DNA from 3 places in the Streptococcus nakanonensis genome. Region 3 is predicted to be linked to each of the others. Evidence: predicted binding sites of a transcription regulator. Region 3 holds the regulator's gene; each other region holds the start of a gene.

Region 1 (7,418 bases), 950 kb from region 3:
CTTTGGCTAGATTGTCTAGATACTCTTCTATCTTTCCCAAACTCAGGTGGAGATTTCCATGGACTTCAGCTAGGGATAACTGAGTGACAATGGCACTTGAAAAACCCAAACTTTCCATCATTTCTGAGAATGATTTTCCCTGAGACAAGCCTGTACGCATCTGGGTCACACACTGCTTGTCCAACAAAGCACTCCTATCTAAAAAGGAGATGGTCTCCACCAGATGAAAACCGCTGGAAAAGAGATTATTAAACAGGGTGATGATATTTTTTTGCTTAGCTGTAGCTAATTTTTTCCGTTTCAGCCTGAAGACTTGTGATATGTCCATCTTTAAGAAGCTGGTCAATCTGTTCATTCCAGCTAGTTGGCTGGTGTTCTTGATAGTCTTTGTTTGCAAAGTCAACGATTCCTCCTCCCCCGATTAATCTCTGGTAGCAGACTCCCTGCAGAACGACTGCCAATTCCTCCTCACTCACACCCAACTCCAGTAAACGTTCATAAACACCTCGAATACTCTTGGCGTGAATGGTTGAAAAGACTGTCGCCCCTGTCAAACTGGCTCTGACCACTGCACGCGCCGTCTCGCTGTCCCGAATTTCTCCGATAATCAAGAGATCTGGTCGATGACGCAAGGAAAGTTTGATTAGATTTTCATAGGTCAGTCCGATTGCTTCGTTCAATTGCAACTGGAGCATGTCGTCCTGCTTGATTTCGACAGGATCTTCGATGGACATGACTTGCTGTCCTTTAAAGAGAGACTTGGACAATTCATGCATCAGGGTTGTCTTGCCACTTCCGACTGGACCAGCAAAGAGATAGAGACCACGTTGCCTGTACTGCTTACCCAGTTCTTCAATATCCTGAAACCAAAAATGCAAATCCTGCTCCTCATCGTGCAACAAACGGATCACCAAACTCTCATGTCCTCGATAATCGCCTACGGTAGATAAACGTAGTGACGCCATCTTATCGTCATATGCATAATCACAGGAACCAAGTTGACTACGTCGCTTTTCTCCAACATTCATACCAGCTACAAACTTAAAGTGACTGATGACGGCCGCAAACTTTTCAAAATCATAACAACCGATTTTACAGCGCTCGTCTCCTATTCTCATATGAAGCTCATAAGCGTCTAACTTAGGAACAAAATAAATATCTTGCGCTCCTTTTTTCCGAGCTGAATGAATGATTTCTTGTGCAATTTCTTGAACCATACTTACCTCCTCACCTATACTATTCGCAAAGATTTGGGAAAATAAAAAAAGCAACTCCAAAAAAGTTACTTTTTTTCTATTTTAATTTCATACGGCAAGAACGGTGCCTTTCCTTACCTGTTTGTTTTTCATAGCCTGGGCGTAGTTTTTCATCTGGAATAACCTGCTCATCCTGTAAAAGAGCCAAAGAATGGTATTGTTGTAAATATTCATCACATTCATCACACCAGCGTTGGTCTTCTGGATCCCAAAAAATGGTCATCAAGTCACTTCTGCTTTTATAAAGAGGGGATTCTTGTTCTAATTTAAACCAGCAAGTTTTGTAGTATTTGAGAGCATCATAATACTGGTCAAATTTCTTACTAGCTACAATATCTTCTTCCCAACCTTCTAAGAACCACCAGGGTTCAAAATCTCCATACATTTCTATAACACGATACATATTCATTCAATTCCTTTGTATCGTATATTATAACTAATTCCATTAAACAAGAAAAGAAATATGCTCATTTCTTAAATTTTTGATAAAAAATCCAGCCATCTTATGATGACTGAATTTCTATTTGCTTATGTTCCAAAATGTTTTTACTACTTAAGCTTCTGAAATATCGTTTTCGATGATTACCTTAATTGCATGGTGGTCTGCCGCTTTACTGAAAACTTCATAGGCTTTTTCAATTTCACTTAGTTTGAAATAATGAGTTACCAATTTTTCTGGCTCAATCTTATGACTTTCAAGTGCTTTCAACAATTGTGGAGTTGTATTTGTAGATACCAAACCAGTTGTTACATTGATGTTGCGAATCCAAAGTTTATCTAAATCGAATTCGACTGGTTTACCATGTACACCACAGTTGGCAACCGTTCCGTCTACACCGATAATCTTTTGACAGAAATCAAATGTTGCAGGAATACCAACAGCTTCGATAGCAACATCTACACCACGACCATCTGTCAAATCATAAATTTCTTTAATCGCTTTTTCAGGGTCTGAAGAATTAATCTTGTGAGTCGCACCAAATGATACAGCAGTTTCCAAGCGGTTATCGTCTAGGTCTACCATAATCAATTTAGCTGGTGAATAGAATTGAGCTGTCAATAGAGCAGCCAATCCAACAGGTCCTGAACCAATAATGGCTACGCTGCAACCAGGTTCTACTTTCCCTTTCAAGACACCAATTTCATATCCAGTAGGCAGAATGTCTGATAGCATAACCAAAGCTTCGTCTGACAAGTCTTCTGGAGTGTGGTAAAGAGTGTTATCTGCATGAGGGACACGTAGATATTCAGCCTGCATACCGTCAATCAAGTGACCGAAAATCCAGCCCCCTTCGTCTTCACAATGGGCATAAATTCCTTTTTTACAGTAGTAGCATTTACCACAGGCACAAACACAAGAAATCAAGACCTTGTCGCCTTTTTTGAAGTTAGAAACTCCTTCCCCAACTTCTTCAACAATCCCAATCCCTTCGTGACCAAGAATGGTACCACTTTGGCAAGCAGGAACATCCCCTTTGATAATATGGAGGTCTGTTCCACAAATAGTGGTTTTTACGATACGCACAATAGCGTCTGTTGGCTTGCGAATAACTGGTTTGTCAACGTCAACAAAAGAAGCAAGTCCTGGTTTAACATAAGTATAGGCTTTCATAAAGCACTCCTCCGTTTTTTTATTTGTACTATTTATAATATAATTGTAAACCTTTTCATTTGCTTGTTCAAGATTTTTTGTGATTTTTTTAACTTTTTTGTTTACCAGTAAAGCACCATACATAAAAAAGCAGAAGCTAATCTCTAACTTCTGCTTTCTCTCTTATGCTTGATAACGTTTCACACCGTCTAGGTAGGTTGCTACCAATTCCAAATCTTTATCTAATACGATGAAGTCAGCGTCGTAGCCTTCACGGATTTGGCCACAGACATCATCAATGTGAACAGATTTTGCTGGGTTAAGGCTAGCCATCATGACCGCTTCGTGTGGATTTGCAATACCCCACTCGACTACATTTCTCATACCATCTTTAAGTTTGAGGATAGAACCTGCCAAATTACCAGTAGATTTGAGACGTGCAGTTCCATTTGCTACTACAACAGGGAATTCTCCCAACATATAGTCACCGTCTTCAAGCCCACCAGCTGTCATACAGTCCGTGATAAGAGCGATGTTTTCTGTCCCCTTTTGCTTAAGTAAAATCTCACAAGCTTTTGGATCTACGTGATAACCATCACAAATCAATTCTGCGTAAGTATGTGGGAGCTCATACATAGCTCCTACCATACCTAGTTCGCGGTGTGTTAAACCACGCATCCCATTATAGGCATGTACCCAAACACTCGCTCCAGCATCGACTGCCTTCTTAGCTTGTTCAAATGTCGCATCTGAGTGTCCAAGTGCAACTGTCACACCTTCACCTGTAATAGTACGTACAAAATCTTCCACCCCATCACGTTCTGGTGCAATAGCGATTTTATTTAGCATCCCTTTTGCAGCTTCCTGCCAAGAATGAAACTCCTCAACACCCGGGTCTCTCATATAAGTTGGATTTTGTGCCCCCTTAAAAGTTTCTGTGAAATATGGACCTTCATAATAAATCCCACGAATCTTAGCACCTGTTGCTTCTTTATAATGGTTTCCAAGATTTTCAGTGACTGCAAGTAATTGCTCATAAGCGGCTGTTAAAGTTGTGGGCAAGAAACTGGTAACACCGGTACTAAGAAGTCCTTCACTCATAGTATGCAATGTACCTTCAATGTTGTTGTCCATCACATCTACACCTGCATATCCATGAATATGAGTATCCACAAGACCTGGTGCAATGCTATAACCAGTATAGTCAAGAACCTCTGCTCCTTCAGGAATTTGATCCACATGTTTCCCAAATTTGCCATCAACAAGTTCTAAGTACCCACCGCGACGAATGCCAAATGGATAGAAAAACTGATCCGCTTTAACGTAATTAGGCATAATAATGACCTCCTTAAAAGATTACTTTTGATATTTATTATGTCAATTACATTATAAACCTTTCTGATTCATTTGTAAATGGTATAGACCTATTTTCTAGAGATATTTTAAAAGTGTAACTTCTCAAAGTAACTTCCACTTGCCTGACCAAAGTGGAAATTAGTCTAAAACGGATTTTTATGGTGGAATTAAGTGTGAGACGTTTGAGTTAGAAACGAGGTCTACTATGACAAAACATAAACACCTTACCCTTTCAGACCGTAATGATATCCAATTAGGTTTAGAGCGCAGTGAAACCTTCAAAGCTATTGGACAATCCATTCTAAAAGACCCGACTACTGTTTCTAAAGAAGTCAAACGAAACAGACAAGTCCGAGAGTCTACATGCCATAACCTTCCTTGCCCTCTACTCGACAAAGCTCCCTTTGTCTGTAACGGCTGCCCTAAAAGAAGACAGAATTGTGGCTATAAGAAGATCTTCTACCTCGCTAAGCAAGCTCAAAAACAATACGAACAAACTCTTGGCGAAGCTCGTGAAGGAACTCCCCTCAATTCCAAGACCTTCTGGGACATGGACAAAGTCATTTCTGATGGGGTTAAAAAAGGACAACACATCTATCATATTCTCAAAACTCATAACCTTGATGTCAGCTCCTCAACTGTCTATCGACACATCCGAAAAGGGTACCTATCTATCGCTCCGATTGATCTTGCCAGAGCCGTTAAATTCAAAGAAAGACGAAAAAGTAAGCTACCTTCCATCCCTAAAGAAGCTAAAAAAGGCCGTTCCTATGAGGATTTCCAAAACTATTTAGCACTGAATCAACTAGACTCTTGGCTGGAAATGGACACAGTTATGGGGAGAATGGGAGGTAAAGTCCTACTCACCTTCAATCTATCTTTCTGTAACTTTATCTTCGCTAGACTTCTGGATAATAAAACTGCCCTTGAGGTTACCAAACATCTCTATGACATCAAGAACACTCTTCACCAAGCGGACAAAGATTTCTTCCAACTCTTCCCTGTCATTCTTACCGATAATGGTGGAGAGTTTGCCAGGGTTGATGACATCGAAATGGATGTGCGAGGAGAGAGTAAACTCTTCTTTTGTGACCCTAATCGCTCTGACCAGAAAGGGAGAATTGAGAAAAATCACACGCTGATTCGCGACATTCTACCTAAAGGAACTTCTTTTGACAATTTAACTCAAGAGGACATCAATCTCGTCTGCTCTCATGTCAACAGCGTCAAACGTGCTGCTTTGAATGGAAAGTCAGCTTATGAACTCTTTGCCTTTACTTATGGAGAAGAAATTCCTAAGCTTCTCGGTATTTCTAAAATACCTGCAGAAGACGTCTGTCAGTCTTCTAAATTACTCCAACATAAGTTCTAAAAACTAACCTAAAACCCTATTCAAACGTCTCACACTAACTTCCACCATAGCGGAACTTAATCTGAAACGCTTTCAGATAAGAGGATTTTGTGCGCTCTTTTTTTCGATTCATTTTGGCTACAAAAGCAATAAAATCAAGCATTAGTAAAACCAGTGGAACTTACCCTGACATGGATTTCCACTGGTTTTTACAATTTTTATCAGATTAACTTCCACTTCTACTAGCGGTGGAACTTAGTTTGGGAATTTACCGATATTTTAAAAGAGCTGGATTTCTCCAACTCTTTTCTCTGTAATACAGGTTATTTTGATTTGACTGGCTTGTCTTGAGCCGTCTGCAAAGCTGTGGCAATCGTATCTGCATACAATTTAGCTCCTGCTTCAATAGTGCTAGTGTCACTTCCGAAATGGACTTGGTCTGTTCCTGCCCAGATTTCTGGATGTTCTTTCGCAACTTGATTCCAATCAGCAACTGTGATATAAGGTGTCTTCTCTGCCAATTCTCTCATATAGGCAGCCGCCTTCTCAACGATTGCATAGGTCTCTTTTGTCTTATCCCCCTCATAAGGAGTCACCAAAACCATATGGTGGCCCTTAGGAAGATTTTTCACGATACTATCCCAATCTTCCTTGTAATTTTCAGGATTATTTACCCCTGTTGCAATGACCACCATCTTAGGTAAAAATTTATTCTGGCTATTATTTAGCATGATTTCATTGGCGGTCTTGGTTGTTCTGCTGACTTGTGCGTTAATCTGTGCTCCAGGAAGGGCTGTCTGCAGGGCTGTATTTGCCCTTAAGGCCACCGAGTCACCAATTAACATAGTGCCATCAGCAATCCCCAAACTATTTGCATCTGCCCGTTCTGTCATCATCTTGGTCTGGCTAATATTTGTTGCAGCTTGCTTCAAACCATTGACAGTTAAGTCTGTCTCAAACGCTCCCACTTGTGGTGCCAACAAAGTCACTAAGAGGACAATGAAAGCCAAGATTCCTGTACTTGTCGCAAGAATTGCGTGAATATAAGGCAGGGGACGAAGGATTTGTATAATAGGTGTGTCCTTTCCTGCAATCCAAGGTTCCAACACATAAAATGATAGGCTGGCGAATCCATAAGAAAAAATCAAAGTCAGTAACACAGCAAAAAGATTTGAGGTCAACTGTGAGAAAATAATGTAGAAAGGCCAATGGAAGAGATAAACTGCATAGCTAGTATCCGCTAAAAAGCTGATCATCTTTGGCTCTTGTATATGATGTGTCTTTTCATGTAAGACACGCGCCGCCAGAATCATAGCAAGGGCTGCAAGGCTGGCAAGCAAGAAGCCAATAAGATAGGCAAAGAGATAGGTAAATTTGACAAAGAAGGTCAAAATGAGTAAGAAGCCCAAACCTCCTCCAAAAACTAAAAGGGTCTTTCGTAAATCCCAGATTTTATCCAACTGCTTGACTAGGGAAGTCGTCTGACGAACGCCTACAATAGTTGCTAGCACACTTCCCAAAAAGAATGGATAGACATGAGTTAAACTGGAGAAGTAAACAGAGGAATAAGAGGTTACTAGAAAACTACCAATAAACATGGAGAAGAAGCTGATCAAGAAGGCAACAGCAGATAAGAGAAAGACCATTCCCTTCAACTGACCATTTGATTTAGCCTGTTTGGATAAAAACCAAACTGCCAATCCCCAAAGAATATAGTAGTGAACCTCAACAGCCAAGCTCCAATTATGAACAAACAAATGAGGAATGAACTGAGATTCATAACTCCCACCTGTTAGGAGTTCATAGAAGTTGGTCATGAAGCCTAAGACACCCGCAATCTGACCACCAATTCCAGCCACATAGT
Region 2 (7,418 bases), 120 kb from region 3:
GTTCATTTTTGCTTTCTCACTCCCCCTTCAGCGCTTCAAACTTAGCTTTCATGGTTGGATTTTTCCGGGTCAATTTTTTGACGGAAACATCTTCCAATTTATTGTTTGCGAGTCGAAGTTGGTTTTCAGATGTGGTTAGGAATTTCTTGACCTCTTCCATACGTTTGATGGCCTTGTCGATTTCATCAATAGCTTTTCCAAAGTTGGTCGAAGCTGAATTATAATTTTTAGCAAAAGCTAGTTTAAAGGCATCCAAGTCTTCCTCAAAATGTGTAATATCGATATTTTGCTCACGAACCAAGGCCAACTCCTGCTTGTATTTTAGAGAATTAAGCGCCGCATTTCGCAGGAGTCCAATCAACTGGATAAAGAATTGAGGTCGAACCACATACATCTTTTCATACTCATGACTGACATCCACGATACCCGTGTTAAAGTAGTCATTATCGGCCTCAAGCATGGTCACCAAAACGGCATACTCACAGTTCTTCTCCCGACGATCCTTGTCCAATTCCTTATAAAAATCTGCATTCTTGTGCTTCTTCTCTGTTCCATCCGCTTCATTTTTCATCTCAAACATGATGGAAATGATTTCCACTCCATTTTCATCACACTCACGGAAGATAAAGTCCCCTTTAGACCCACGCGCAGAAACCTTGTTATCCTTCTCAAAGCAGGCATTTGGAAAGGCAAAACTACGGACCTTGTTAAACTCACTCTCTGCATACTGTTCCAGACTTTCCCCAATCGCTTTTGTAGATTGTTGAGCCTTAAAATTCTTATAAAACTCGACTTGTTCACTAGCTGCTTTAAGCTGGGCTTCATAGTTTTGCTTAACTGAAGCAAGAGAAAGCTCATTTTCCTTTTCTTGTAGTAGGAGCTGATTTTTGACCTGGTCTCGTTCTTTTTCTAGGTCAGAAAGGGTCTTTTGTAGTTGATTTTCATGTTCCAAACGCAAGGTAGCCAGTTGGTTTTCCAAGGCCTGTACTTCCTTATCCTTAGCCAATAAGGCCTGATAGCTTGTCTGTTCAACCTCTTTCTTGGCCAATTCTTTTTCTGTATCAAAGTTTTGGATTTGACTCTGCAATTGAGCAATTTCTTTGTCTTTTTGAGCCAGTTTAGACTGTTGTTCATTCATGGACTTTTGCTCAGCCAAGGCCAACTCCTGCTTCATCCAATCATGTAGTTCCTTATCAAACTCTGCTGTTCTCACTTGAGACAGAAGTTCAGCATACTGACTTTCATTTACTGTAAAGACTTCCCCACAGTTGGGACATTTGATTTCGTTCATATCGTTCCTCTTTCTAGGCTTCTGTAACCATTATATCATGCCTGAGGGAAAATCAAAAACAGTGAGTCAAAACCCACTGTTTATCTTCTTTTACTTTAAATTTTTTCCAAGGCCAAGCGCAAGTCTTCAATCAAATCATCTACATTTTCAAGTCCGATAGACAAGCGGATTTGGTTTGGTGTGACACCTGCTGCTTCTAGGTCTTTTTCTGACAATTGACCGTGAGTGGTTGTTGCTGGATGGACAACCAGAGACTTGGCATCCGCTACGTTTGCAAGGTCAGAGAAGATTTCTAAATGATCAATTACCCTGCGTGCTTCTGCCTCCCCACCTTTGACATGGAAGGTAAAGATGGAGCCCACACCTTTTGGCAAGTATTTCTCAGCCAAGGCATGATAAGGACTATCTGCAAGTTTTGGATAATTGACCTTTTCTACCTTAGGATGGTTGACAAGGAAATCAACAATTTTCTCTGCATTTTGCACATGGCGTTCCACACGAAGTGAAAGGGTTTCAAGTCCTTGAAGCAAGAGGAAGGCATTAAATGGCGACAAGGCTGCACCAGTATCACGAAGCAATTGAACACGGACAGCGATAATAAAGGCTGCTGCACCCACATCACGAGTATAGCTCAAGTTATGATAGCTTGGGTCTTCCTCAACAAATTGAGGAAATTTACCTGAAGCCGCCCAGTCAAAACGACCACTATCGACAATCACTCCACCAATAGTTGTACCATGCCCACCGATAAACTTAGTCGCAGAGTGAATAGCAATATCTACACCGTGAGAGAAGACGTTAATCAAATATGGTGTAGCAAAGGTATTATCCGAAACTAGTGGAATCTGGTGTTTATGAGCAATCTCAGCCAATTTTTCCAAGTCAGGAATGTTTATCAAGGGATTGCCCAAGGTTTCAATCAAGACAAGCTTGGTATTGTCTTTGATAGCTGCTTCCACTTCCTCCAAATTATCCACATCGACAAAGGTTGTTGTGATCCCATAACGAGGAAGGGTTTCTTTCAAGAGATTGAAGGTTCCATCGTAAATAGTTGAGGCTGCTACAACATGGTCACCAGCATGGGCAAGAGCCAAAATCGTATAAGTCACTGCTGCCATACCTGATGCTGTTGCAAGAGCTCCGACACCACCTTCGAGAGTTGCAATTCTTTCTTCAAAAGCAGCTGTTGTAGGATTGGTAATACGAGTATAAATGTTCCCTGGTTTCCTCAAGGCAAACAAATCGGCACCTTCCTGCGTATCATCAAAAACAAAGGATGTTGTCTGATAAATCGGCACTGCACGAGACTTAGTTGCTGGATCCACAACTTGACCAGCATGTAGTTGTAGAGTTTCAAATTTAAAATCACGAGTCATAAGGCGACCTCCATATAGTTTCATTAAGGATATTCTAGCACTATCGACCTATCTTGACTAATACCTCTTTTCTATATTTTGATATAAGGAGTGGCTATTACTTCTTACAAAACAAAAAGGCACGACTCAATCGTGCTCATTTTCTTAATCTACATAAGTATCTTCGTTTTTATTGAGGAAGGCATATGGAAGACCCATCAAGAGGCCTCCTCCGATAAAGTTTCCGATGAAGGTTACACCCCAGTGACGAAGCATATTTCCAACATCGAAATTAGCAATTGAATCCGCAGCAACACTGAATTTCACAATCGCGAAAGAAGCAAAGTTCGCCGCAATGTGCTCGTTTGTTAAGAATACAAACATGTAAATAGCTGACAACACAAGCCAAAGTTTGGCACCACCATCTTTGACCAAAACAAATGAAAGAATCGCAATATTTACGAAAATATTTGCCAAAATCGCCTCAAGCAAGACTAATTCATTTGAACGGCCTAATTTCATCTCAACAACCCCTGAAATAAAGCTATCGTGAGTCAGATGTGCATAGGCTGCCGAGTGAGCGAAACCCCAACCTGCTATCAAGGCACCGATAAGGTTGAACAAGGTACAGTATAGTAAAATCTCGGCTGTTTTTCTCCAAGAGATTTTTTTCAAGAAACTACCAGCAGTCAAAAACATCATATTTGATGTTACCAACTCGGCATTTAAGAAAACAATATAGGCCAAGCCCCAAGCAAAGACAAATGGGAAAAGGAAGCGTCCACTACCTGGTGCGATTTTATTAATCAAGTCAGCCCCAACTGCACCTGCAGCTGTACTAAAGGTTAAAAATGCACCCGCGAACATAGAACGAATTGCATACTTAAATTTGCTTTGGCTATAAAGACTTTCTTTCTTCTTGCAAGCAAATTCAATCTTTGAGATAAATTCTGAAGAAACCATAATAAACTCCTAAATCTTTTTTTCTTGATAATTATATCACAAACTTTAGAATTAAGGAAGCGTTTTCTATATTTCATAAAAGTTTATTTTTATGAAAATCTTAAAAAATCAGTGAAATCCATGATTTCACTGATTTGTACTAATAAAATTGTTTATACGGTTGATTGAAAGCTGTTAGGATTTCATCAGATGTTTGTGAATAATCTTTTGTTTCTTTCAAATCACCTTTTACAATAATACGTTCTGTAGCAGCAAGGTCTTCACAGGTTACTAATGTGATTTCATTAACCCCATCTCTATCATCAACTTCATCAACACGATCCGGTGTCACACGTTTGACTTCACGGATTTCATAGGTATAAACTTTATTTTTATCAGTTAGATAAATCTTCATACCATTTTTAGCATTATCTAAAGGAGAAAATAACATTTTATTAGCATTATCAACACCAAAGATATGGTGACTAGCTAGACTATAATTTCCTTCTCCCATTACTTGCTCGCGTTTCATTGTACCAGCACCATAGAAGAGATTAACATTATCAAGTCCTTTAAAAATCGGCAAATTCATTTCCAATTCAGGAATTGCAATTCCCCCAATAACTGGTAATTTTTGAGCATCCCATTGAGAAGCTAGAACAGCCTCCGAAGAAATTGCTTTGACCGAATCAAAATCAAAATTTCCTTCTGTATCCTGATTTTCTTCTAATTTTTCTTTTGATACCTGGCTAACTTGATACTTATTGGTATTCCAGACCATGAACATATCACGAATTTGCGCATTAAAAATCAAAGCCAGTGACAGTACTATCAGAAATCCTGCTAGGATATTTGTCAGCAGATTTTTTCGTTTGTTTTTCTTTTTATTATTTTTTTGAGACATTATGCTTCACCTTCTGTTTCATTTTCTGTCCCAACTTCTTCTTTTTCTGCCGCTGCAACCGTTGTGAAGGTCACTATCTGAGCATCTTGATCCAGGCGCATTACTTTAACTCCCATAGTTGCGCGTCCTGTTTGTGAAATATTGGCAAGATTGGTTCGAATCATGACACCTGTATCAGTGATAATCATCAAATCCTCATCCCCTTGAACAGTCATAAGACCGGCCAGCAAGCCATTTTTTTCGGTAATTTTAGCTGTCTGCATTCCCTTACCACCACGACCTTTTGTTGGGTATTCAGTAGCGACTGTACGCTTACCATATCCTTTTTCAGTAATGATAAGAATCTCATCTTGATCAGTAATTACGCTCGCTCCGACTACTGTGTCTCCATCACGGAGATTAACACCTTTCACACCAGTGGCGATACGGCTCATACCACGAACGGCTGATTGATTAAAGCGAACTGCATAACCAAACTTGGTACCAATGATAATATCCGTATCTTCTTCCGTCAACAAGACATTGATTAACTCATCTTCATCCTTTAGATTCAGCGCTTTGAGACCATTTTGACGAATATTGGCAAATTCCTTAACACTGGTTCTCTTCACAATACCGTGACGGGTTGTAAAGAAGAGATAAGCATCGTCACTGCGATCAGACTCAACATTGATAACCGTCTGAATACTTTCGTCTTCATCCAATTTCAAGAGATTAACTACTGGTAGCCCTTTGGCAGTCCGACCATACTCAGGAATTTCATAACCTTTCAGACGATAGACACGTCCTTTGTTTGTGAAGAAGAGCAGGTGATCATGGGTGCTAGTTGACACTAACTCACGAACAAAATCATCATCCTTAACACCTGTACCTTGAACACCACGACCCCCACGTTTTTGAGCAGTAAATTCGTCTTGGTCCAGACGTTTGATGTACCCCTTGTTAGAAAGCGTAATTAAGACATCTGATTCTTCAATCAAGTCCTCATCTTCGAGGCTTAAGACTTCACCAACCATCAATTCAGTACGACGTTTATCGGAAAATTTACGTTTAACTTCATCTAATTCGTCTTTGATAATTTGAGAAACACGTTCTGGCTTAGCAAGAATATCCGCCAAATCCGCAATCAGAGCCAAGAGGTCATCATACTCAGACTGAATCTTATCGCGTTCCAAACCTGTCAAACGACGAAGACGCATATCAAGGATGGCCTGACTTTGACGTTCAGAAAGCTTAAATTTACTCATCAACTCAGCTTGTGCTTCCGCATCCGTTTCACTAGCACGGATGATACGAATCACTTCATCGATATGGTCTAGCGCAATTAAGAGACCTTCTAAGATATGAGCGCGTGCTTCCGCTTTTTCCTTATCAAAACGGGTCCGACGAACAACTACTTCTTTTTGGTGCTCGATATAAGCATCCAAAATCTGACGAAGGGACAAAATCTTCGGTACACCATTTTGGATTGCAAGCATATTGAAACCAAAATTGGTTTGCATCTGGGTCATCTTAAAGAGGTTATTGAGGATAACATTGGCCGAGGCATCGCGCTTGACCTCGATCACGAAACGAACCCCTTCACGGTTTGACTCATCACGTACTGCTGTGATGCCCTCAATCCTTTTTTCCTGAACCAAACGAACAATATGCTCATGTACCTTGGTTTTATTGACCATGTATGGAAATTCTGTCACAACGATGCGCTCACGGCCAGTCTTAGTTTCTTCGATTTCAGTACGAGAACGAAGGACAATCGAACCTTTACCTGTTTCATAAGCCTTATGAATGCCTGATTTCCCCATGACAAGGGCACCTGTTGGAAAATCTGGACCAGGCAAGACTTCCATCAAGTCCTTGGTAGTCACTTCAGGATTGTCCATGACCAACTTCACTGCATCAATGGTTTCACCCAGGTTATGAGGTGGAATATTGGTCGCCATCCCAACGGCAATACCAGTTGCTCCATTGACCAAAAGATTTGGAAAACGTGCAGGCAAGACCAAGGGTTCACGTTCATTGGCATCATAGTTATCGACGAAATCAACCGTATTTTTATTGATGTCACGAAGCATTTCCAGAGCAATCTTGCTCATGCGTGCCTCAGTATAACGCTGGGCGGCAGCACCATCTCCATCCATGGAACCAAAGTTTCCATGCCCATCTACAAGCATGTAACGGTAACTCCACCATTGAGCCATGCGGACCATTGCTTCATAGATAGAGAAATCCCCGTGTGGGTGGTATTTACCCATGACGTCCCCTGTAATACGAGCAGATTTTTTATGAGGTTTGTCTGGAGTAACACCCAATTCATTCATTCCGTAGAGAATGCGACGGTGAACAGGTTTCAAGCCATCTCGAACATCAGGAAGAGCCCGGGCTACGATAACACTCATGGCGTAATCGATAAAGCTCGTCTTCATCTCCTTTGTCAGATTGACATTCACTAAATTTTTATCCTGCATTAATAAATGCCTCATTTCACAATTAGTAAGTAACAACATTATACCATAAATTCCCATCTATTTCAGCCTCTAAACCACTAAAACGTTTACATTGAGAACTATAAGGCATATTCGTGACAAAGTTTTTTAAAAGTGATAGAATGAAGTTGTCTGGGGAAAATCCCCTAATAAAATTAAGGAGATGTTTAGAACAATGACTTCAACTAAACAACACAAAAAAGTTATCCTTGTCGGAGATGGTGCTGTAGGTTCATCTTACGCTTTTGCACTGGTTAACCAAGGAATTGCACAAGAGCTTGGAATTATCGAAATTCCACAATTGCATGAAAAAGCTGTTGGTGACGCACTTGACCTTAGTCACGCCCTTGCCTTCACTTCACCTAAAAAAATCTATGCAGCTCAATACTCTGACTGTGCAGACGCTGACCTTGTTGTGATCACTGCAGGTGCGCCTCAAA
Region 3 (7,418 bases):
CTCAAAGGGAACACCATTGATGACAATATCTGCCACCATGGTTCGATCAGACCTGCGGATACTGGCTTCATTGAGGGCACGAAAAATCTTGACCTCTCCATTTCCAAGAAAAACCTTCACATTTAGAACAGGGTAAGAAACCCTTGCTCCGGTATCTAGCTGCAAATTGATCATTAACTTATCCAACTCAAAATCACGATAATCGGTATAAAAGCCCAGATGTCCTGTATGAAGACCGATAAAGCGTACCTTATCAAGTTGGTCTTCGTACTTATGAAAGGCCGACAAGAGCATGCCATCTCCACCAATGGAAATGACAATGTCCGGACTGCTATCATTGAGTATAAACTGATTTCTCTTCAAACGATCTCGCAATTCATACAAAACCCTTTGGCTCTGCGGTTTTCTATTAGCTATCAGATCAATTCGTTTACCTGTATTCTTCATCTGTATCGTCACTGTTTCCTACACCGTCATTTAATTTTCTACTCAAAGGATCAAAAAGTGCCTGGGCTTCTTGGATATCATCACGAATTTTACCCATTTCTTCATCCAACTGATGGGCAATTTTGGCAGTAATTTCCAATCGCTTCTTAATCTCCTCTGGGAAATCCCCTTGATATTTGTAGTTGAGAGAATGTTCTATCGTTGCCCAGAAATTCATGGCCAAAGTACGTATTTGAATTTCTGCTAAAATAGTCTTGGCTCCATTGATGGTGTCAACCATATATTCTACTACCACATGATAGGAACGGTAGCCTGAAGCCTTTCGATGAGTAATGTAATCTCGCTCCTGTATGATACGCATATCCTGACGCTTACGCAAAATAGCTACAACTTCTTGGACGTCATCTACAAACTGGACCATCACACGTAAACCAGCAATATCCTGTAAATCGTGTTCTAAGGTCGCATAAGTAATGCCACGACGAGCCATTTTTTCTTTGATACTCTCAATTGGCTTGACTCGACCAGTCACAAACTCAATCGGAGAATGCTTATTTTGCTTACGATATTGCTTACGAATACCACGAAGTTTAATCTTTAACTCACCAACAGCTTGAATGTAAGGATCTAGAAATTCTTCCCATTCTAAGGTCATATATTCTCCCTTGTTCTCATATTATCCGTCAAAAATATCTTTGATTTTTTCTCCAGATTCATATACAATAAATACAATGCTTATTATACCATAAATCCGCTTTCAACGATAAAGAAAAGGTAAGAAAAATGAAACATTTAGAAATTGAATTGAAAACACTATTGAAAAAAGATGAGCATGATCGTCTAAAAGACCAGTTCACAGGTGTCACTCCTGTTCTTCAAAAAAATTACTACATCGACACACCTGATTTTGAGCTGCGAGAAAAGAAAGTTGCTATGCGCATTCGAACCTTTGAAGACTGGGCAGAATTGACACTCAAAGTCCCACAAAGTGTTGGGAACATGGAATACAACCAAAAATTGCAACTAAAAGATGCTGAGAACTATCTGAGTAAGGAAGAACTTCCTCAAGGGCTGGTTCTTGATGAATTGGCTAAACATGGTATCCAAACTAGTGAATGGCAGGTTCTTGGTTGTCTAACAACGCTTCGCTATGAAATGCAAACAGCTATCGGTCTCATGGCTCTGGATGAAAGTCAATACTTTGATATGACGGATTACGAATTGGAGCTTGAAGTGGAAAATCACGAGCAAGGCAAACAGGATTTCCAACAATTTTTAGAGAAAAATCAGATTTCCTATCAAAAAGCTCCTTCAAAATTGGTTCGATTTGTCAAAAGTATGAAAAATAGCTGAAATAATCTCCATTTTTTGGTAAAATAGAAAAGATAAAAATACACAAATCCCAGTTCATATATGTAAGGCAAATATCACTAGGATTTATAAAGTTTACAGAGGACGGTCTATAATGTCAGATAGAAAAAACATGAAACTTTTCGCACTCAACTCTAACCAAGAGATTGCACAGAAAATTGCTGAAGCTGTTGGTGTCCCACTTGGAAAACTATCATCACGTCAATTTTCAGACGGAGAAATCCAAGTGAATATCGAAGAAAGTGTTCGTGGTTATGATGTTTACATCATCCAATCAACAAGTTTCCCTGTTAACAACCACCTAATGGAATTGTTGATCATGGTTGACGCTTGTGTGCGCGCAAGTGCCCACAGTATCAACGTTGTCCTTCCATATTTTGGCTATGCACGTCAAGACCGCATTGCTTGTCCTCGTGAGCCACTTACAGCAAAACTAGTTGCCAATATGCTGGTTAAGGCTGGAGTTGATCGTATCCTGACTCTTGATTTGCATGCCGTTCAGGTTCAAGGTTTCTTTGATATTCCAGTGGATAATCTTTTCACTGTTCCCCTATTTGCAAAACATTACTGCGATAAGGGACTACTCGGTTCAGATGTTGTTGTCGTTAGCCCTAAAAATTCAGGTGTCAAACGTGCGCGTAGCTTGGCTGAATATCTTGATGCTCCTATCGCCATTATCGACTATCCTCAAGACGATGCAACTCGCAACGAAGGTTATATCATTGGTGATGTTGAAGGTAAGAAAGCTATCTTGATTGATGATATTTTAAATACAGGACGTACCTTCTCTGAAGCTGCTAAAATCGTTGAACGTGAAGGAGCTACAGAAATTTATGCTGTTTCTAGCCACGGTCTCTTCGTTGAGGGAGCTGCTGAACTTCTTGACAATACTAAGATTAAAGAAATTCTTGTGACTGATTCAGTAGCAACAAAAGAAAAAACTCCTAAAAACGTATGCTACATCACTGCTAGTGAGTTAATTGGTGATGCCATCGTCCGTATCCACGAAAGAAAACCAGTCAGCCCACTCTTTGCCTACAACAAAAAGAAATAAGGTGATCCTTTGATTTATTTGGACAATGCTGCGACGACTCCTATGTCAGCAGTTGCTATTTCAGCTATGACCAAGGTTATGCAAGAAACCCATGGAAACCCTTCTAGTATTCATGGGCATGGCCGTCAAGCTGGCAAACTCTTGCGAGAAGCCCGTCAGGAACTAGCTCAGTTACTGGGGACAAAACCTCAACATATCTTTTTCACTTCTGGTGGGACTGAGGGCAACAATACTGCTATCATTGGCTACTGCCTTCGTCACCAAGAACGAGGAAAACATATTATCACAACTGCCATCGAGCACCATGCTGTCCTTGAAACCATTGATTACTTGGTTCAACACTTTGGGTTTGAAGCAACCATTATCCAGCCAGAAAATCAAGAAATCACCGCTCAGCAAATTCAAGAGGCCTTACGTGACGATACGATTTTGGTTTCTACCATGTTTGCCAATAATGAGACTGGAAACCTACTGCCCATTGCTGAAATTGGCCAAATACTCAAGCAACACCCAGCCGCCTATCATGTCGATGCAGTTCAGGCTATTGGTAAAATCCCTATACACCCAGAAAAATTGGGCATTGATTTTCTCACTGCTTCTGCCCACAAGTTCCATGGTCCTAAGGGAATCGGCTTTCTCTACGCATCTAGCATGGATTTTGATTCCTATCTACATGGCGGAGACCAAGAACAGAAAAAACGTGCAGGAACTGAAAATTTAGCTGCCATCGTAGGCATGGTTGCAGCCCTAAAAGAGGACCTCGAAAAGCAAGAAGAACATTTTCAACATGTACAAAATCTAGAAACTGCCTTTCTGGCAGAGCTAGAGGGCATTCAATATTACTTGAATAGAGGAGACCATCATCTCCCTTATGTTCTCAATATTGGATTTCCTGGTCAGAAAAATGACCTCTTACTCCTTCGTCTAGATTTGGCTGGAATTTCAATCTCTACTGGCTCAGCCTGCACTGCAGGTATTGTACAAGTAAGCCATGTTCTTGAAGCCATGTACGGGGCAAATTCAGAACGCTTGAAGGAATCCGTTCGTATCAGTTTGTCGCCACAAAATACCGTTGAAGACCTACAAACCCTAGCAAAAACCTTAAAAGAAATTATCGGAGGTTAGCCATATGGCATTTGAAAAAACCATTCAGTTAAAAAATTGTCATTACGACTACACTCTTAGCCCTTCTGTTAAAAAATTCACCCTCAAAGATAACACCTTTTTTGAAACAAAGATTGGTAACTACGAACTAACTCGCCTACTTGAAAAAGTGCCAAACAGCGGTGAAGGCTTCCAACTCAAAATCATCATTAACAAGGAACTTACAGGGGCTAAAATCAATATCACTGACAAGTTTGGGCTACGTCTGGTTGATATTTTCAAATCAGAAGACCACCATATTCATCAGGAAAAATTCTATTTCCTCATGGATAGCTTGGTAGAGCGTGGTGTCTTTACAAAATCAGAAAGATAAAGCCAAAATGTTTGAACTGACCTATAAGGATAACTATCATGTAGAGCGTACTCTCAAGTACGAAGATTATGAGGAACTCATGCTGGCTTTGTCAGGATGTGTGACCCTACCAGATACACTTTATGTGACTTCTCTGACTTTTAAGGACCAGAAAGTTTATCAGGGCCTGGTCGGAGACCTCTACCGTTTTCTATCACATGCAGATTTTTTACATCAAAACTAAGATTTTTCTTAGTTTTTTCTTGTTTTTGTTGATTTTTTCACAATGTTTCTATAAAATAGAAGAATAGAAAGGTTGTGATTTTGTGAAAGATAAACAGTCTGCTATTCCAAAAGCTACAGCAAAAAGACTCTCCCTATACTATCGAATTTTTAAGAGATTTCATGCAGAAAAGATTGAACGTGCCAACTCTAAACAAATTGCAGAGGCTATCGGTATTGATTCAGCGACCGTACGTCGTGATTTTTCCTATTTTGGTGAACTTGGTCGTCGTGGTTTTGGCTATGATGTCAAAAAACTAATGACATTTTTTGCCGATTTGCTCAATGATAACTCTATTACCAATGTCATGCTGGTTGGTATTGGAAATATGGGCCATGCCCTTCTCCACTACCGCTTTCATGAGCGTAACAAGATGAAGATTATCATGGCCTTTGACCTAGATGACCACCCTGAAGTCGGTAGCCAAACTCCTGATGGGATTCCCATTTACGGAATTTCACAAATCAAGGATAAAATCAAGGATGCTGATGTGAAGACTGCTATCCTGACAGTTCCCAGCGTCAAGTCACAAGAGGTTGCCAATCTCTTGGTGGATGCTGGCGTGAAAGGAATTCTCAGTTTTTCACCAGTCCATCTGCATTTACCAAAGGACGTGGTCGTTCAGTATGTCGATTTGACAAGTGAACTCCAAACCCTCCTCTATTTCATGCGAAAAGAGGATTAGAAAGCGAAAATCATTTTATGAAAAAACCAGTTATAGGGATTACAGGAAACGAAAAAACTCATCCAGATGATGACATCATGATGAGCTACGCAGCAAAAGGCTTTGTTGAAGGCGTTAAAGACGCTGGAGGGATTCCCATCATCCTACCGATTGGTGATCAAGAAATGGCTAGCCACTATATCAGTATGATTGACAAGCTCATCTTGACAGGTGGGCAAAATGTTGATCCAAAATTCTATGGTGAACCAAAAACCATCGATAGCGATGACTACCACCTTCAAAGGGATATCTTTGAACTGGCCCTCATCAAGGAAGCTATTAAACAGAAAAAGCCAATTTTTTCTGTCTGCCGTGGAACTCAACTCTTTAACGTTGCCATGGGTGGAACTTTGTACCAAGATATCGAAGACCATTGGCAGGATTGTTCTGCTGAGTACACAACTCAACGCTTGGCGACAGAACCAGATACCGTTCTCCGAGAAATCTATGGAGAAATTTCCCATATTAACTCCTTCCACCATCAGAGCATTAAGGATTTAGCACCTAACTTAAAGATTGCGGCTCATGATCCTAAGGATGGCATTATTGAAGCTGTCATGAGTACGGATGATGTCTCCTTTCTCGGTGTCCAATGGCATCCAGAGTTTCTTTTTGAAAATCGTCCCAAAGATAAAAACCTCTTTGACTATATCGTTAATGAACTTTAGATTAAATCTGTCTTTTCACGATAGCTAAAATAACTGGAGTGAGAGACAATCAAATGGTCCAAGAGGACAATGCCCATCAGGTCGCAGGCTTCCTTGACAAGCTTAGTGACATGATCATCATTTCGGCTAGGGGCTACCGCTCCTGAAGGATGATTGTGAACTAAGATGAGAGAGGTCGCCATATGCTTGATAGCATAGTGAAGAATCTCTCGAGGCTCAGCGATACTACGAGTTGCAGAACCGATAAAAATGGTCTGTTGATGGATGATTTGATTTTGAGTATTGAGATAGAGCGCCACCAAGTGCTCTTGTTTTTTATGTCCCAACTCCTGTTGCATCTTCTTGGCTAACTTTTGACTGCTGAGAATACTTTCCATCTCAAGGGTCTCGTATTTGTGAATACGATGGCCCAGTTCAATCATAGCTTGCAACTCTATAGCCTTAACACGCCCGATACCAGACAGACTCTGCAATTCCTGCAGGGTCATTTTTTTCAAATCCGTTAGGCTTGAAAGGTTGTTCAAAACTTTCTGGGCAATTTCAAAGACGCTATCCTGACGTGTTCCAGTCCTAAGTAAAATAGCTAGCAACTCTTGATTACTGAGCGCTTCTACTCCTTCCTTGGCCAGTCTTTCTCTTGGCAATAGTGAATCTTCTTGGAATGAAATACTATACATAAAAATCCTCCTCACTTTATTATTCGTGAGAAGGATGGAAAATTAGATTTTTTTCTCAATTGGAGCCACACTGGCTAAAAGTTTTTTCAAACCTACTTCTGGGAAATTGATTTTCAATTCCTGAGTTGCACCACTACCTGAAACTTCCAGAACGGTTCCCTCTCCCCATTTCTTGTGGAGGGCAATATCACCAATGGACCAATTTGTCTCACTAGAAGCTGATTTTGTGCCAGCTGTAAATTGACCAAATGGAAGGCCGCTTGACTGGATAGTTTTTGGAGCCGCACCGCGTTTACGGTCTTGGAGGGCCTGCGCCAAACTCATACCTTGACCGAAGGCAAGGCCACCACTACTATATGATGCTTTAAAGCTTGTATTTGCTGGACGAGCCAGACCTTGATACTCAAGTAAGTCTGAACTGATTTCGTTAATAAAACGAGTCGGACGGTTGTAGTTGGTACGACCAAAAAGCAGGCGTGAGTTGGCATTGGTCAGATAGAGAATTTTCTCTGCACGCGTGATTCCTACATAGGCTAGACGGCGTTCTTCTTCTAGTTCATCTTGATCTTCAGCCGCACGGCTAAGCGGGAAGACATTTTCTTCCATCCCAATCAAAAAGACAACTGGAAACTCAAGACCTTTGGCAGCATGCAGGGTCATCAAGGTCACTTCTGATGTCTCCTGACTTCCTGAATCTGTATCCGCAATCAAGGCCAAGTCATTTAAGAAACGACTCAG

The links. Region 3 encodes Rex, which represses fermentation and respiration genes when NADH is low (regulators of the CRP and FNR family bind a similar motif). Its sites were predicted from a motif close to TTGTGAANTANTTCACAA; they were not measured.
Region 1: AC6I9F_RS01105 (zinc-dependent alcohol dehydrogenase family protein) is a predicted target of Rex. The motif match lies at 2,946-2,963, and genes of this name have one in related genera.
Region 2: AC6I9F_RS05075 (formate/nitrite transporter family protein) is a predicted target of Rex. The motif match lies at 3,634-3,651, and genes of this name have one in related genera.

What each region holds. Positions count from the first base shown of each region.
Region 1 covers NZ_AP027139.1:202,575-209,992, reverse strand. The annotation lists gene comGB (competence type IV pilus assembly protein ComGB) at 1-328, opposite strand, end outside; gene comGA (competence type IV pilus ATPase ComGA) at 276-1,217, opposite strand; gene AC6I9F_RS01110 (DUF1033 family protein) at 1,294-1,659, opposite strand; gene AC6I9F_RS01105 (zinc-dependent alcohol dehydrogenase family protein) at 1,810-2,868, opposite strand; gene nagA (N-acetylglucosamine-6-phosphate deacetylase) at 3,031-4,182, opposite strand; gene AC6I9F_RS01095 (IS30 family transposase) at 4,409-5,575, shown strand; gene AC6I9F_RS01090 (acyltransferase family protein) at 5,878-7,418, opposite strand, start outside.
Region 2 covers NZ_AP027139.1:1,038,005-1,045,422, reverse strand. The annotation lists gene truB (tRNA pseudouridine(55) synthase TruB) at 1-6, opposite strand, end outside; gene AC6I9F_RS05085 (DUF2130 domain-containing protein) at 17-1,291, opposite strand; gene AC6I9F_RS05080 (O-acetylhomoserine aminocarboxypropyltransferase/cysteine synthase family protein) at 1,387-2,667, opposite strand; gene AC6I9F_RS05075 (formate/nitrite transporter family protein) at 2,812-3,609, opposite strand; gene srtA (sortase SrtA) at 3,749-4,492, opposite strand; gene gyrA (DNA gyrase subunit A) at 4,492-6,960, opposite strand; gene AC6I9F_RS05060 (L-lactate dehydrogenase) at 7,154-7,418, shown strand, end outside.
Region 3 covers NZ_AP027139.1:1,154,210-1,161,627, forward strand. The annotation lists gene AC6I9F_RS05555 (NAD kinase) at 1-447, opposite strand, end outside; gene yjbM (GTP diphosphokinase) at 431-1,102, opposite strand; gene AC6I9F_RS05565 (CYTH domain-containing protein) at 1,231-1,800, shown strand; gene AC6I9F_RS05570 (ribose-phosphate diphosphokinase) at 1,913-2,872, shown strand; gene AC6I9F_RS05575 (cysteine desulfurase family protein) at 2,882-3,997, shown strand; gene AC6I9F_RS05580 (DUF1831 domain-containing protein) at 4,002-4,349, shown strand; gene AC6I9F_RS05585 (DUF4649 family protein) at 4,357-4,572, shown strand; gene AC6I9F_RS05590 (redox-sensing transcriptional repressor Rex) at 4,655-5,296, shown strand; gene AC6I9F_RS05595 (gamma-glutamyl-gamma-aminobutyrate hydrolase family protein) at 5,314-6,003, shown strand; gene radC (RadC family protein) at 6,000-6,680, opposite strand; gene pcrA (DNA helicase PcrA) at 6,723-7,418, opposite strand, start outside.